Regions from separate parts of the Alcanivorax borkumensis SK2 genome, predicted to be linked through region 3. Evidence: predicted binding sites of a transcription regulator. Region 3 holds the regulator's gene; each other region holds the start of a gene.
What was found. Region 3 encodes FNR, which switches genes on or off when oxygen is low (the NO sensors DNR and NnrR bind a similar motif). Its sites were predicted from a motif close to TTGATNTANATCAA; they were not measured.

Region 1 (3,146 bases), 1.0 Mb from region 3:
TTCAGCTGGATCAAACGGCGATCTAGGCGGTCCATTTCCTCCGGCATAGAGTCGATTTCCATACGGATACGGCTGCCGGCCTCGTCGATCAGATCAATGGCCTTATCCGGCAGTTGTCGATCGGTAATGTAGCGATGACTCAAGCGAGCAGCGGCAATGATGGCGCCATCGGTGATGTCCACGCCATGGTGAACTTCGTAACGCTCTTTCAAGCCCCGCAGAATGGCAATGGTGTCTTCCACCGTGGGCTCATCCACCAGCACTTTCTGAAAACGACGCTCCAGCGCGGCATCTTTCTCAATGTACTGCCGGTATTCGTCCAGCGTGGTAGCACCCACACAGTGCAGCTCACCCCGAGCCAGTGCCGGCTTGAGCATATTGCCCGCATCCATGGACCCTTCACCCTTGCCGGCGCCGACCATGGTATGCAGCTCATCAATGAAAAGAATGATGCGCCCTTCCTGCTTAGCCAACTCGTTGAGTACCGCTTTCAAGCGCTCTTCGAACTCTCCTCGATATTTAGCACCCGCGATCAGCGCGGCCATATCCAGCGAGAGCACTTGCTTGTCCTTCAAGCCTTCAGGGACTTCGCCATTCACAATACGCTGAGCAAGGCCTTCGACAATGGCGGTCTTGCCCACCCCGGGCTCACCGATCAATACCGGGTTGTTCTTGGTGCGACGCTGCAAGACCTGAATAGTACGGCGAATTTCGTCGTCCCGGCCGATCACCGGGTCAAGCTTGCCGGATTCCGCTCGCTCGGTCAGGTTCACGGTGTACTTATCTAGCGCTTCACGTTTGTCTTCCGCGTTGGGATCGTTCACCGTTTCGCCCCCTCGTACTTCAGCAATTTTTTCAGCCAGCACCTTACGAGTGACGCCGGCATTCTTAAACAGCTTACCCAGCTCACCGCTATCGTCACAGGCCGCCAGCAACACCACTTCCGTAGAAAGATACTGGTCACCGCGCTGCTGAGCTTCCCGGTCGGCAATATTCAGCATCCGCCCGGTGGCTTGTCCCATCTGCACATCACCATTGAAGTTAGTCACCGTGGGCAGCTTGTCCACAGCCATGTTCAGGGCGGTAATCACATCGGCAACGTTGGCGCCTGCTTTTTCCAACAACGGCCGAGCGGCGCCTCCCTGCTGCTGCATCAACGCCAACATCAGATGAACTGGCTCAATGGTGCTATTACCCTGCCCCACGGCCAAGGATTGCGCGTCTGACAGCGCTTCCTGCAGGCGGGCAGTGAGTTTATCCATTCGCATTGTATCGCTCTCCTATCCGGTCGTGATCCACACAACGCCTCCCTGTCGGCAAGGCCAATGTGATCACCGGTTATCTATCAACTGAATCATAGATGGGTCCGATTGGGCCAGCTTCAAGGTTAATTGTTTTTTGGAAATAGCGAATTGATACCGCGCAATAACAAGCATGACCATAGCCTTAAAGCAAAGAGGCCGCGCCCAATCCTGGATCGCAGCCTCTTTGTTTTTGGATAAAAGAAAAAACAGCCCATATAGCGGAGTCCACTCACCCTCCCCGCTTAACAATCCCTGTTTTCATCCATCAAGCCAGATCAGTGAGGCGAACCGACCCGTTTGGCCTTCCTTACGATAGGAGTAAAAGCGGGACAAATCACAGGCCGTGCAAAGATCTCCACCATGAACATCGTCGATGCCCAACAGGGCCAGCTCAATAATGGCAGCGTGGGCCACAGAAAACCGCCAATGATTAGGGGTAGCATCTTTCTTGAAGGCAGGCTCAAAAGCCGGGCGACCCATGGTGAAAGCGCGATACACGTCATCCCCCACCTGATAACACTGCCCACAAATGGCCGGCCCTAGCCAAGCACTCACTGGCTCACCGCTGGGAGCAATACGAGCGACCCCTTCGGCGATAATGCCCGCTTGCAAGCCGCGCCAACCGGCATGCACCGCCGCCACCGCCGTGCCATCCTTGCGAGCGAGCAACACGGGCAAACAATCAGCCGTCAGCACGACACAAGGCCAACGCTGCTGATCGGTCCAAACACCGTCTGCCTCATTATTCTGCTCATCTGCCCGCATCACCCGTTTGCCATGGACCTGCCACAACCAGGCCGCAGGATGATCCGCCTGTAATTGTTTCTCCACATGGTGGCGCGCCCGCTCCACTCGCTCAGGCTGGTCACCACAATTCAGCCCCAAATTTAAACCGTTCCAAGGTTTAGGGGAGAGATCGCCAGCCCGGGTGGTCACACATACCCGCACTGCCGGGTGTGGATTCCAATCCGGGCACAACCACTCACTCTTGTCCGGTAGTGACATTTCCGGCTCCTTGATCATGAAGGGGCGCAGGCCCCCTTCCCCCGCTCATATTGAACAACACGCCTGATTGAGGCTAAGCGGGGGGTGACCTATTCGTCTTTGATGTCATTTTCCAACGCGACAATCAGGCTAGTCATATCCGCCGGCAATTCAGCTTGAAACTCACAATACTCTCCCCTAGCCGGGTGGATCAGCCCCAATTTCCGGGCATGTAGCGCTTGGCGGGGAAATTTATGCAGCGCCTGACGCAACGCTTCGGTGGCACCGGCTGGCTGCTTGAGGCGACCTCCGTAGAGCGGATCACCCACCAGCGGATAGTTGCGATGGGCCATATGAACGCGAATTTGATGGGTACGACCGGTTTCCAGTTGCACCTGAATCCGGGTGTGAGCCCGGTAACGATCAAGCACCCGGTAGTGAGTCACCGCATTTTTTCCGCCGGTTTTCACTACCGCCTGCTTCTTACGGTCCACCGGATGACGCCCCATGGGCGCATCCACCTTGCCACCGCCAGTCATCACCCCCACCGCAATGGCCTCGTATTGCCGAAACAGACTTTTATCTTGTAGTTGCGCCACCAGGCTCTGATGAGCTTCTAGAGAACGGGCCACCACCATTAACCCGGTAGTATCACGGTCCAAACGGTGAACAATACCCGCACGGGGCAGGCTGTTAAGGCGTTCGTCCAAGTGAAGCAACCCGTTAAGCAATGTGCCATCTGCGTGGCCTGCGGCCGGGTGAACCACTAGCCCGGTGGGCTTGTTAATCACGATCAGGTCGTCATCCTGATAGACCACATCCAGATCGATGGACTGAGGCTGATCATCCAATTCAGGC
Region 2 (3,146 bases), 680 kb from region 3:
CGCTCGTTGGTGAGCTGCTTGTTCAACCATTGTTCGCCGGTTTTCAGGGTGACGCGAATATTCTTTTGCAGATACACGCGGATGGATTCTTCCATGCCTCCCATGGCTTTGCCGACCATACTCTTGCGACCGATTTTCATTACGCTGCTAACGCCAGGCAGTTTGGCTAGAGCATTTTCTTCCAGCAAAAAATTCTTGATGCCGGTATAGAGCATTTCGCTAACCATTTCGCTGACTAAAGGGTGGTTCATGGCGGAATGGATGGCTCTCTCTCGTAAGCTTTGCAGTTTCAATATTTGTTCAAGGATAGCTTCGAAATGTTCTTCGCGAAGTAGCTCGCCAAGGGTGGTGTCATCCTGTTCGGCGGCTTCCCAGAGCGCGTGGCTGACATCGCTAATGACATCCTGTAAGCCACGGGCACTGAGAGCTTCCTGCAACCATTGATCGACCACCAGAACCAGGCTGTCTTGATCCACTAGGGTGCCGAGCGGGATATCCGTAAGGAGATTGCTGGTCTGCACCATCAAGGCATGCCAGTGCTCTGTTGCTTGCAATTGTTGAAGCAGGTGAGCCTTGTGAGCATCGCGTAGGGCGCTAATCAGTTCGCTGGAGGACATGGTGATAAACCTCGTTTTTTCGAATGCTGGAGAATGGTGTTATCGGCGAGTCTGGATTCAGGAGATAAACGGTCTGCTATCTATCAATAGAGGTGAAGCAGTAACTATATTGTGCGGTATTCATTCTAGCCTGTATGTAACCGGTGAGACTGCTATCCGAGGCGCTAGTGCTAACCTAATAAAGGTAAGGAGCTGAGCTGAAATGCCGTAAAGTCGCCTCTGAAAACGTATTGTATGCTTGGTTTTTCAGGCTGGCTCGCAATCTATCCCTGATTCTGGGTCAAGAGGGTGCATTTTGGGGGCGCGCCGAGAGTGTCAGCGGCTTATTAATCAAGATATATGCAGTGTTTGTCTGTTGCCCCTAATGTCGAATGTTAAACATCTATCCCCTGCCCGTCGAAAGACGTCTTTACCGGGGCGGTTAGTCTGCCACTACGGCGTAGTGGCGCCGGCAATTTATGGTGAAATAGTTGGTTAAAGCCTGATCAGTAGCCTGGTCGTTTATTGATGCAGCGCAATGTCGTGAGGTCGGAGGTGGCGTTCAATGGGCTCTCCATCGTAAACCATCATTACTGTGGATTTCACAAAGGGCTTGGTTTTAACAAAGGGGATGAATATGAAACTGCGAGGACCGGGAAAAAACGTATTGCTGCTGTCAACAATGTTGGTGACAGCGCCAGCCATGGCACACCAGTCAGGTGACTTCATTGTGCGAATGGGTGGCATTAAGGTTGATCCGGATGTGAGTAGCGATAGCTTCAACCCCGCATTGCCTGCGGTTGGCGGGGTGGGTGTGGATGTGGATGACGATACTCAGCTGGGCCTGACATTCTCTTATATGGTTACAGATAACATCGGTGTTGAGCTGGTCGGGGCGACACCATTTACCCATGACATCATTTTAGACACGGGGGGCTCAGGTGTTTCGATTGGTGAGACTAGCCATTTGCCGCCTACGTTACTGGCACAGTTTTATGCTCCTCAGCTAGGTCCTGTGCGCGGCTATCTTGGGGCTGGCGTGAACTACACGTTATTTTTCGATGACAGCATTGATGACGCGGTGGTGAGTCCATTGGTGGGCGGCGCCGATGTGGATGTTAAGCTGAGTAATTCAATCGGGTTTGCTTGGGAAGTCGGGGCGGATGTCATCATTGATGAAAACTGGCTCTTCAATGTCAGCATCTGGAATATCGATATTGATACCGAAGCACGCCTGTACGTGAACGATGTCCGGGTGGACAAAATCGATGTGGAAATTGACCCTTGGGTTTATATGGTCGGTGTGGGCTATCGTTTCTAAAAGCGGTTGGCGTTGCATGTAATACGTTTAATTGATGCAACCACGCGTTGGAAATTAAGTAGTAAAGGAGGGCGGAGAGTGTAGTGAATAATATCCGCCTTCCTTTTTAGTTTTTTATGGGCATGCAACGCATTGTTTCTAAAGAGCTTAACTACGCTATTTCCTCTATGCACTCCGGAAATTGCTGGCGGAATACGTCGTAGCCCCCATCCAGGCTGACCACGTTGTTGAAACCCTGCTCACTCAACCAGTCCGACGTACTTTGACTACTATTACCATGGTAGCAGTACACCACCAATGCCCGTTCCTGTGCGGTGTTGGCTAGAAACTGATCCACATTGGCCTGACTTAAATGCAGGGCACCTTGCAGGTGCCCTGCAGCAAAACTTGCCGGGTCGCGGATGTCGATGAACAGAGTGTTACCTTGATCAAATAGGGCTTTTCCCTGCGTAGGGCTGATTCGCGTTGCCATGGTCAGTCCTTTTTCTCTGCGTCTGGCGCTTTCGCGGAGGCTGACCTCTCCCTTTCCGCCAGCAGGTCGGCGGGGGGGTATTCGCATTCCAGTTTCATGCCGATGGCGTTTTCCAGCTCTGGTAGCAGGAAGGCGTCATCTTCACAGGCGAAGCTGATCGACATACCGCTGGCACCAGCGCGACCGGTACGACCAATGCGGTGCACATAGTCTTCCGGATCTTCAGGCAGATTGTAATTCACTACGTGAGAGACGCCATCAATGTGGATGCCGCGGCCGGCCACGTCCGTGGCAATAAGCACTTGCAAGTCGCCGGCTCGGAAGCGCTCCAGTGTTTTGCTTCGTTGAGTTTGTGGGACGTCGCCGGAAATCAGGGAGACTTTAAGCCCCCGCTTTTGTAGCCGGTCGCACACCCGGCGAGTAATGTCTCGACGGTTGGCAAATACGATGACCTTGTCCATGTTCATGCCGGTAATGAGGTTATAGAGCAGCTTGAACTTGTCGTCTGTATTAGTGATGTAGACCTTTTGCTCTACGGTATCAGTGGTGACTTGGGTTGGCTCTATCTCCACGATTTCAGCATCTTGCGTCCAGCGGCGGGAGAGGTTCATCACATCGTCATTGAATGTGGCAGAGAACAGTTGAGTTTGGCGATACTGGCTTTTCGGCGTCATGCCGACAATGCGTTTCACGTCGGGAATGAAGCCCATGTCCAGCATGCGATCAGCTTCATCCAACACCAGAAACTCGACCCGGT
Region 3 (3,146 bases):
GGAGGACTTCTGGCAAGCTATGGATGAGGGCAATGCGGCGCGGCGGCCACTGTCGTTGTACATCCACATCCCTTTTTGTGGCAGTGTTTGCTACTACTGCGCGTGTAACCGCATCATTACTGCCAACAAGGCGCGCTCGGCAGACTACCTACGTTTACTGAAGCAGGAAATTCAACGCAAGGCCGTGCACGTGGACTCCCGTCGCCCCGTTACCCAGATGCACTGGGGCGGTGGCACCCCCACCTTTTTGGATGATGGCCAGCTAACTGAGCTGGTGTATGACCTGGCCCGCCACTTTAACCTTCGTGATGATGAACGCAGTGACTACGCTATCGAAATTGATCCGCGCACGGTGGATCAATCCCGCTTGGGCTTGCTACGAGGCCTAGGCTTCAACCGTGTTAGTTTGGGTGTACAGGATCTAGACCCTCGCGTGCAAAAGGCGGTCAATCGTGTGCAGCCCTATGAGCTGATCCGTGACACCATGGAATGGAGCCGCGATTTCGGTTTTCGCTCTATTAACACCGACTTGATTTACGGACTTCCTTGGCAATCGGAGTCCAGCTTAGCGCGTACTCTGGAGCAACTGCTAACTCTTCGTCCGGACCGCATCTCCCTTTATAATTACGCCCACCTGCCGGAGCGTTTCAAAATTCAGCGTCAGATTCAAGAGCACGCGCTACCGGATCCGGAAGAGAAGCTGAATATGTTGACCCGAGCGGGAAAAATGCTTAATGAGCAAGGCTATCGGTATATTGGCATGGACCATTTCGCACTGGAAAACGATAGCTTATCCATCGCGCAAGAAAATGGTCTGTTGCACCGTAATTTTCAGGGGTACACCCTCCATGGGGATGCAGATTTACTGGGCTTGGGCGTCAGCGCCATCAGCCAGATCGGTAACCTCTACGCTCAGAATCACAAGGCCTTGGACGATTGGCAAACGAGCCTTGAAGACCGCATTTTGCCAATCGAAAAAGGCTTTATGCTCAATCGCGACGACCAGATTCGTCGCGCGTTAATTATTCAATTACTCTGTGATTTATCCGTTGACATGCTTCAGTTTGGTGACACATGGGGCATCAATTTTGCGGATTATTTCGTCGATGCACTTACAGAGTGGTTAACGTTTGAGGCGCAAGGACTGGTAACGGTTGAGAATGACCGATTGTTCATTACCGAAACTGGGCGCTTGGTGAGCCGTGCATTGGTAATGCCTTTTGACCGTTACACCCAAAGGGAGCAAAGAACCCGATTTAGCCGGATTATTTAACCTTTATTCTACTATTTGCACCCTATACTCTAAGGGTGATGCTTTGCGCAGCGATCAACCGGAGTCAAACCGTGTCCCATCAAGTTTCCTGCAACGACTGCAGCCTCAGCCCAATTTGCCTGCCCTTAGCGGTAGCGCCAGCCCAGCTCGACCAGTTGGATCGAATTATTCACCGCGGACGGCCCTTAAAGCGGGGCGAACATCTTTTTCGCGCCACTGATGGGTTTTCCTCCGTTTACGCCGTGCGTTCTGGCGCCCTGAAGACCTATGTGGTCAGCGATGAGGGCGAGGAGCAAGTCACAGGCTTTTATCTGCCCGGCGAAGTGTTGGGTATGGATGGCATTAGCACAGCCCATCATGTCTCCAATGCAAAGGCCTTAGAAACGGCCACTGTTTGTGAAATTCCTTTCGCACAACTGGAGACCCTATCCCAGCAAATTCCGTCATTGCAGCACCATTTTTTCCGTCTGATGAGCAATGAAATTCGCTCGGACCGGGAACTGCACATGCTGCTCGGCAAAAAAAATGCCGACGATCGCGTAGCCTCCTTACTGCTATCGCTTTCTGCAAGGCATCAACGCCGTGGGCTAAGTGACAATATTTTTCGGCTTCCGATGTCTCGATATGATATCGCTAATTATCTTGGCATGGCCGTGGAAACCGTGAGCCGTATCTTTACTCGCTTCCAGCAACAACAGTGGCTGCGCGTCGATGGCCGGGAAATTGAAATTCTTGATCGTGGCAGCCTGTGTGGCCAGAACCATGACCCTGCGATGGAGTTACTACTATGACCGCCCCTATTGTTGCCATCCTTGATCGTGATCTGAAAGCAGACCAGCCTGCGCTGAGCAAAGCTCAGGTAATTGCGGCAGCCTCCCAGGCGCCCCTCCATGTCATCGTGAATGCCTATTCTTCTGCCATGGTTAGGGCTGTGGGTCTGGATACGGAGCGCCGAAAGGCCGCGAAGCAGCAAATTCATGATGCTTGGCACAAACGGATCACCCAGCTGCTAGGACAAGAGCGTGCTGAGATCAGCGTGCTGTGGGAAAAAGACAGCATGGACGGTTTACGCAAGGCCATTGTGGCCCAAAAGCCATCGTTGGCTGTCGTCCACACCAGTGACGACAGCGCCCTACGCCGCCACCTATTCACGCCCCGCGATTGGCAATTAATTCGTAAGGCGCCTTGCTCTGTGTTGTGTGTACACAGCCGCCAATGGAACAAACCACCGCGAATCTTGGCCGCTCTAGATCCAGGCACCGGGGAGGCCTTAGACGACAAGCTGTCTATTCATGTTCTTGACTGCGCTCGTCGATACTCCACCCTGCTCGGTGCGGACCTCACTGCCTGCCATGTGCTCGACGAAATGGATGAGGGCTTAATCATGGTGGCCGGTGAAGCCATTCCTGATTACACCGCCAGTATGGAAAAAGTGCGCAGCTTCCATCGGGATAACTTTTTCCAGTTTGGCGCTACCCAGGGCCTGGATAAGCAGCAGATGTGTACGCTCAGTGGTCCGATCGCACAAACCTTGGCCAGCCACTGTGAGCAAAATGATGTGGATCTAATGGTGCTGGGTACAGTACACCGTAATTTGCCCGAAAGGTTGTTGCTTGGTTCAACGGCAGAGTCGGTGATTACCAAGGCGAATGCGGATGTTTTGGTGGTAAAACCAGATGGATTTCAGTCCCCCTGGATTGATTAACAGTAGCAAATCAAGAGAGGCTAACGTTATGTCTGACAAGAAGGATTTTACTGCGCGTGCTCGTCAGCAACTTGAAGACTGGGATTATCAGCTCGATCGCCTAACGGCACGACTGAATGATTTGCGTGATGAGTGGCGTGAAGATGCCAAGGAAAAGATTGCTGAAAT
Region 4 (3,146 bases), 1.5 Mb from region 3:
ACCAGCCTGCACGAGCCGCTAGTGTTGCCCGAAGGGCAAGGGCCGGTGCACCATGAAGTGGAAATGGTCGTGCTGATCGGCAAACGCATCCGTAAGGAAACCCGCCTGGATCACGTGCGCTTCAGCGTCGCCGCCTACGGCATCGGCCTGGATCTGACCCTGCGCGAAGTGCAGAACCAGTTGAAAGAAAAAGGCCACCCCTGGGAACGGGCCAAAGCCTTCGACGGCGCCGCCCCGGTATCCGGCTTTATCGATGCCCGCGGTATCTCGGTGCGCCAGGACCTGGGCGTTACCCTAGAACTTAACGACGCCGTAAAACAACACGGCCACACCGGCCAAATGCTGTTCCCCACCTTCGAGCTGTTATCGGAAATCAGCCAGACCTTCACCTTGGAACCAGGCGATGTAGTTTTCACCGGCACCCCCGCCGGCGTCGGTCCGCTGAACAGCGGCGACAAGTTCACCGCCAGGCTGGGCAACATCATTCAGGTGTTTGGCTCCGTCGCCTGATAACGGCACAACTCCCGCCGCCGCCTTCCTGGCCCCTCATGATGGGAGCACCCCAGGAACCGCGAAACCGCCAAACACGGTGTTGAATACGGGGATCTCCAGTAGCCTTGGAGCCATAGTGAGGCGCAACGCGCCTCTATGTGATGACCAAAGCAAAACTGCCTGTGAGATTTCTGAGCATGAATGTTTACATCGCGAAGCCCCCAAGGGCGGCATACGGCGTATGTCAGAACAGGTTATCGCTCAGCGATCAAACCACCTAGCCCCTCTCATTACACCCGCACTTATGCCCCAAGCCGCTTTGTGCCAAGCTGCACATTGAGCTAGCAGTGAGGGCAAGCCCCATGAAGAAACTGAAAAACGAGAAAGAGCTGGTCAAGAAAGCCATACAGATAGGGGTCGCCTACGCAGAGAAACGCGGCGTGGTGGAATTTGAAGCAACCGATTCTGCCTCCGAGAAGTTGCTCTATATTTATCGCCTGCTGGTCCATGACAAGATCATCCAGCCATTACCAGAGGACCAGGTGTCGCAACCCACGATTCAGCACAAGCTGGCGATCTGGGCCTCTAAACAACCGTAATGAAACAATAACGCCGTGCTATGGGCTCTGGGTCTTACGCGCGGCAAACACCGTACCCAGCAAAATAATAGCGAGCAGGGCAGCGGTGTCGCTGCCCAAATTACGGTCGTTGATAGCGCTATTATCCTCTGTGAAATAGCGCTCTAACCGTGATTACATCATCCGAAAGTGTTTTCGCAAATTTTCGTTGACCCAGCCGCCCAGCCGTTCACGACCAATACCGTCGACAAAATCCCGCACCTGCTGCGTATAGGCACGATCTTCTTCAAGAATATGGTGGAACAGCCACTTTTCCAAAACCCGCAATAGCGACTCTGCCACGTCGACACCCTCTTCATGACGCCGCAGCAGGGACTCAATGTGAAAGATGAACTTGCGATGCTGAGAGTGGTGATCATCCAGCTTGTCGTAGCCGGCCCGCTCCATCAGTGCTTCCTCAAAACTGAAGTGGGATTCGGTGTAGTCCACCAGATCATAGAGCACTCGGGCCACGCCCAGTTGGGCGCCAGGCTGGCCGACTAGACGGTCTAGGTCGTTGATGTAATCCACGATGCGTTTATGCTGCTGGTCGATGACCAAAATGCCCAGTTCATAGGCCGGGCCCCATACGAGGCGCATGATCCCTCTCCGGTTAGTGGTGTGGAGGCAAGCAATATGGGCTTTACGCTAGCAGCGGGCAGGGTAGCCGATGTAGACATAGATCAATGTTTAAACAGCAGTGTGCTGAGTAAAGTCCACAGCCGAGAAAACCGTCCTCCTACAGACGGTGAGGGTTAAAAGCGGGATAATGACCGCCACAGCCATTCCTCGACTCGGTAGCCCCGCCATGGAAATCAACGTCAACTTCCTCGATAACCTTCGTTTGGAAGCCAAGTTCGACGACTTTACTGTCATCACAGACCAGCCCATCCGCTACAAGGGCGATGGCTCAGCACCCAGCCCATTTGATTATTTCCTGGCATCGTCGGCCATGTGCGCGGCCTATTTTGTGAAGGTGTACTGCAAGGCGCGGGATATCCCCACCGATAATATCCGCTTGTCGCAGAACAACATCGTTGACCCGGAGGACCGCTACAACCAGATCTTCAAGATTCAGGTTGAGCTACCGGAGGATATTTCCGACAAGGACCGCCAGGGGATACTTCGCTCGATTGATCGCTGCACGGTGAAGAAGGTGGTCCAGACCGGGCCTGACTTCCAGATCGAGCAGGTGGACAGCCTCACCGAAGACGCCCAGGCCCTGCTGATGGTGGAACCGGACGAGGCCCACCGTACCTTTATTGAAGGCAAAGACCTGCCGCTGGAGCAGACCATCGCCAACATGACCGCGATCCTCGCGAAATTGGGGATGAAGATCGAGATCGCCTCCTGGCGCAACATCGTTCCCCATGTGTGGTCTCTGCACGTGCGCGACGCCGCCTCCCCCATGTGCTTTACCAACGGTAAGGGCGCCACCAAGGAAGCCGCGCTATGTTCAGCACTGGGCGAATTCATCGAACGCCTAAACTGCAATTTCTTCTACAACGACCAGTTCTTCGGGGAAGAGATCGCCAACAGCAACTTTGTCCATTACCCCAACGAAAAGTGGTTCAAACCCGGGCCCAACGACGCGCTACCCGAGGGCATTCTGGATGACTACTGTTTGGGCATCTATAACCCGGAAGGGGAGTTGGGCGGTTCCAACCTGATTGATACCAACTCCGGCCGTGCCGACCGGGGCATCTGCTCATTACCGTTCGTTCGCCAGTCCGACGGCGAGACCGTGTATTTCCCCTCCAATCTCATTGAAAACCTGTTCCTGAGTAACGGCATGAGTGCCGGCAATACTTTGGCCGAAGCCAAGGTGCAATGCCTGTCGGAAATTTTTGAACGGGCGGTGAAGAAGCACATCATTGAAGAAGAGATTGCCCTGCCGGATGTGCCCCAAGAAGTATTGGCCAAGTATCCCGGCATTGTTGAAGGTATCACCGCCCTGGAGGAACAGGGTTTCCCGGTACTGGTGAAAGACGCCTCTCTAGGCGGGCAGTTTCCGGTTATGTGCGTAACGCTGATGAA

Region 1: clpB (ATP-dependent chaperone ClpB) is a predicted target of FNR. The motif match lies at 1,413-1,426, and genes of this name have one in related genera.
Region 2: ABO_RS09895 (OmpW/AlkL family protein) is a predicted target of FNR. The motif match lies at 1,122-1,135, and genes of this name have one in related genera.
Region 4: ABO_RS00325 (bacteriohemerythrin) is a predicted target of FNR. The motif match lies at 1,783-1,796, and genes of this name have one in related genera.

The regions. Positions count from the first base shown of each region.
Region 1 covers NC_008260.1:517,573-520,718, reverse strand. The annotation lists gene clpB (ATP-dependent chaperone ClpB) at 1-1,268, opposite strand, end outside; gene pgeF (peptidoglycan editing factor PgeF) at 1,563-2,309, opposite strand; gene rluD (23S rRNA pseudouridine(1911/1915/1917) synthase RluD) at 2,399-3,146, opposite strand, start outside.
Region 2 covers NC_008260.1:2,197,860-2,201,005, reverse strand. The annotation lists gene ABO_RS09900 (hypothetical protein) at 1-617, opposite strand, end outside; gene ABO_RS09895 (OmpW/AlkL family protein) at 1,234-1,917, shown strand; gene glpE (thiosulfate sulfurtransferase GlpE) at 2,069-2,389, opposite strand; gene rhlB (ATP-dependent RNA helicase RhlB) at 2,392-3,146, opposite strand, start outside.
Region 3 covers NC_008260.1:1,520,635-1,523,780, reverse strand. The annotation lists gene hemN (oxygen-independent coproporphyrinogen III oxidase) at 1-1,273, shown strand, start outside; gene fnr (fumarate/nitrate reduction transcriptional regulator Fnr) at 1,312-2,064, shown strand; gene ABO_RS06935 (universal stress protein) at 2,061-2,978, shown strand; gene ABO_RS06930 (hypothetical protein) at 3,007-3,146, shown strand, end outside.
Region 4 covers NC_008260.1:66,112-69,257, reverse strand. The annotation lists gene ABO_RS00335 (fumarylacetoacetate hydrolase family protein) at 1-510, shown strand, start outside; gene ABO_RS00330 (DUF5062 family protein) at 855-1,091, shown strand; gene ABO_RS00325 (bacteriohemerythrin) at 1,245-1,709, opposite strand; gene ABO_RS00320 (OsmC domain/YcaO domain-containing protein) at 1,918-3,146, shown strand, end outside.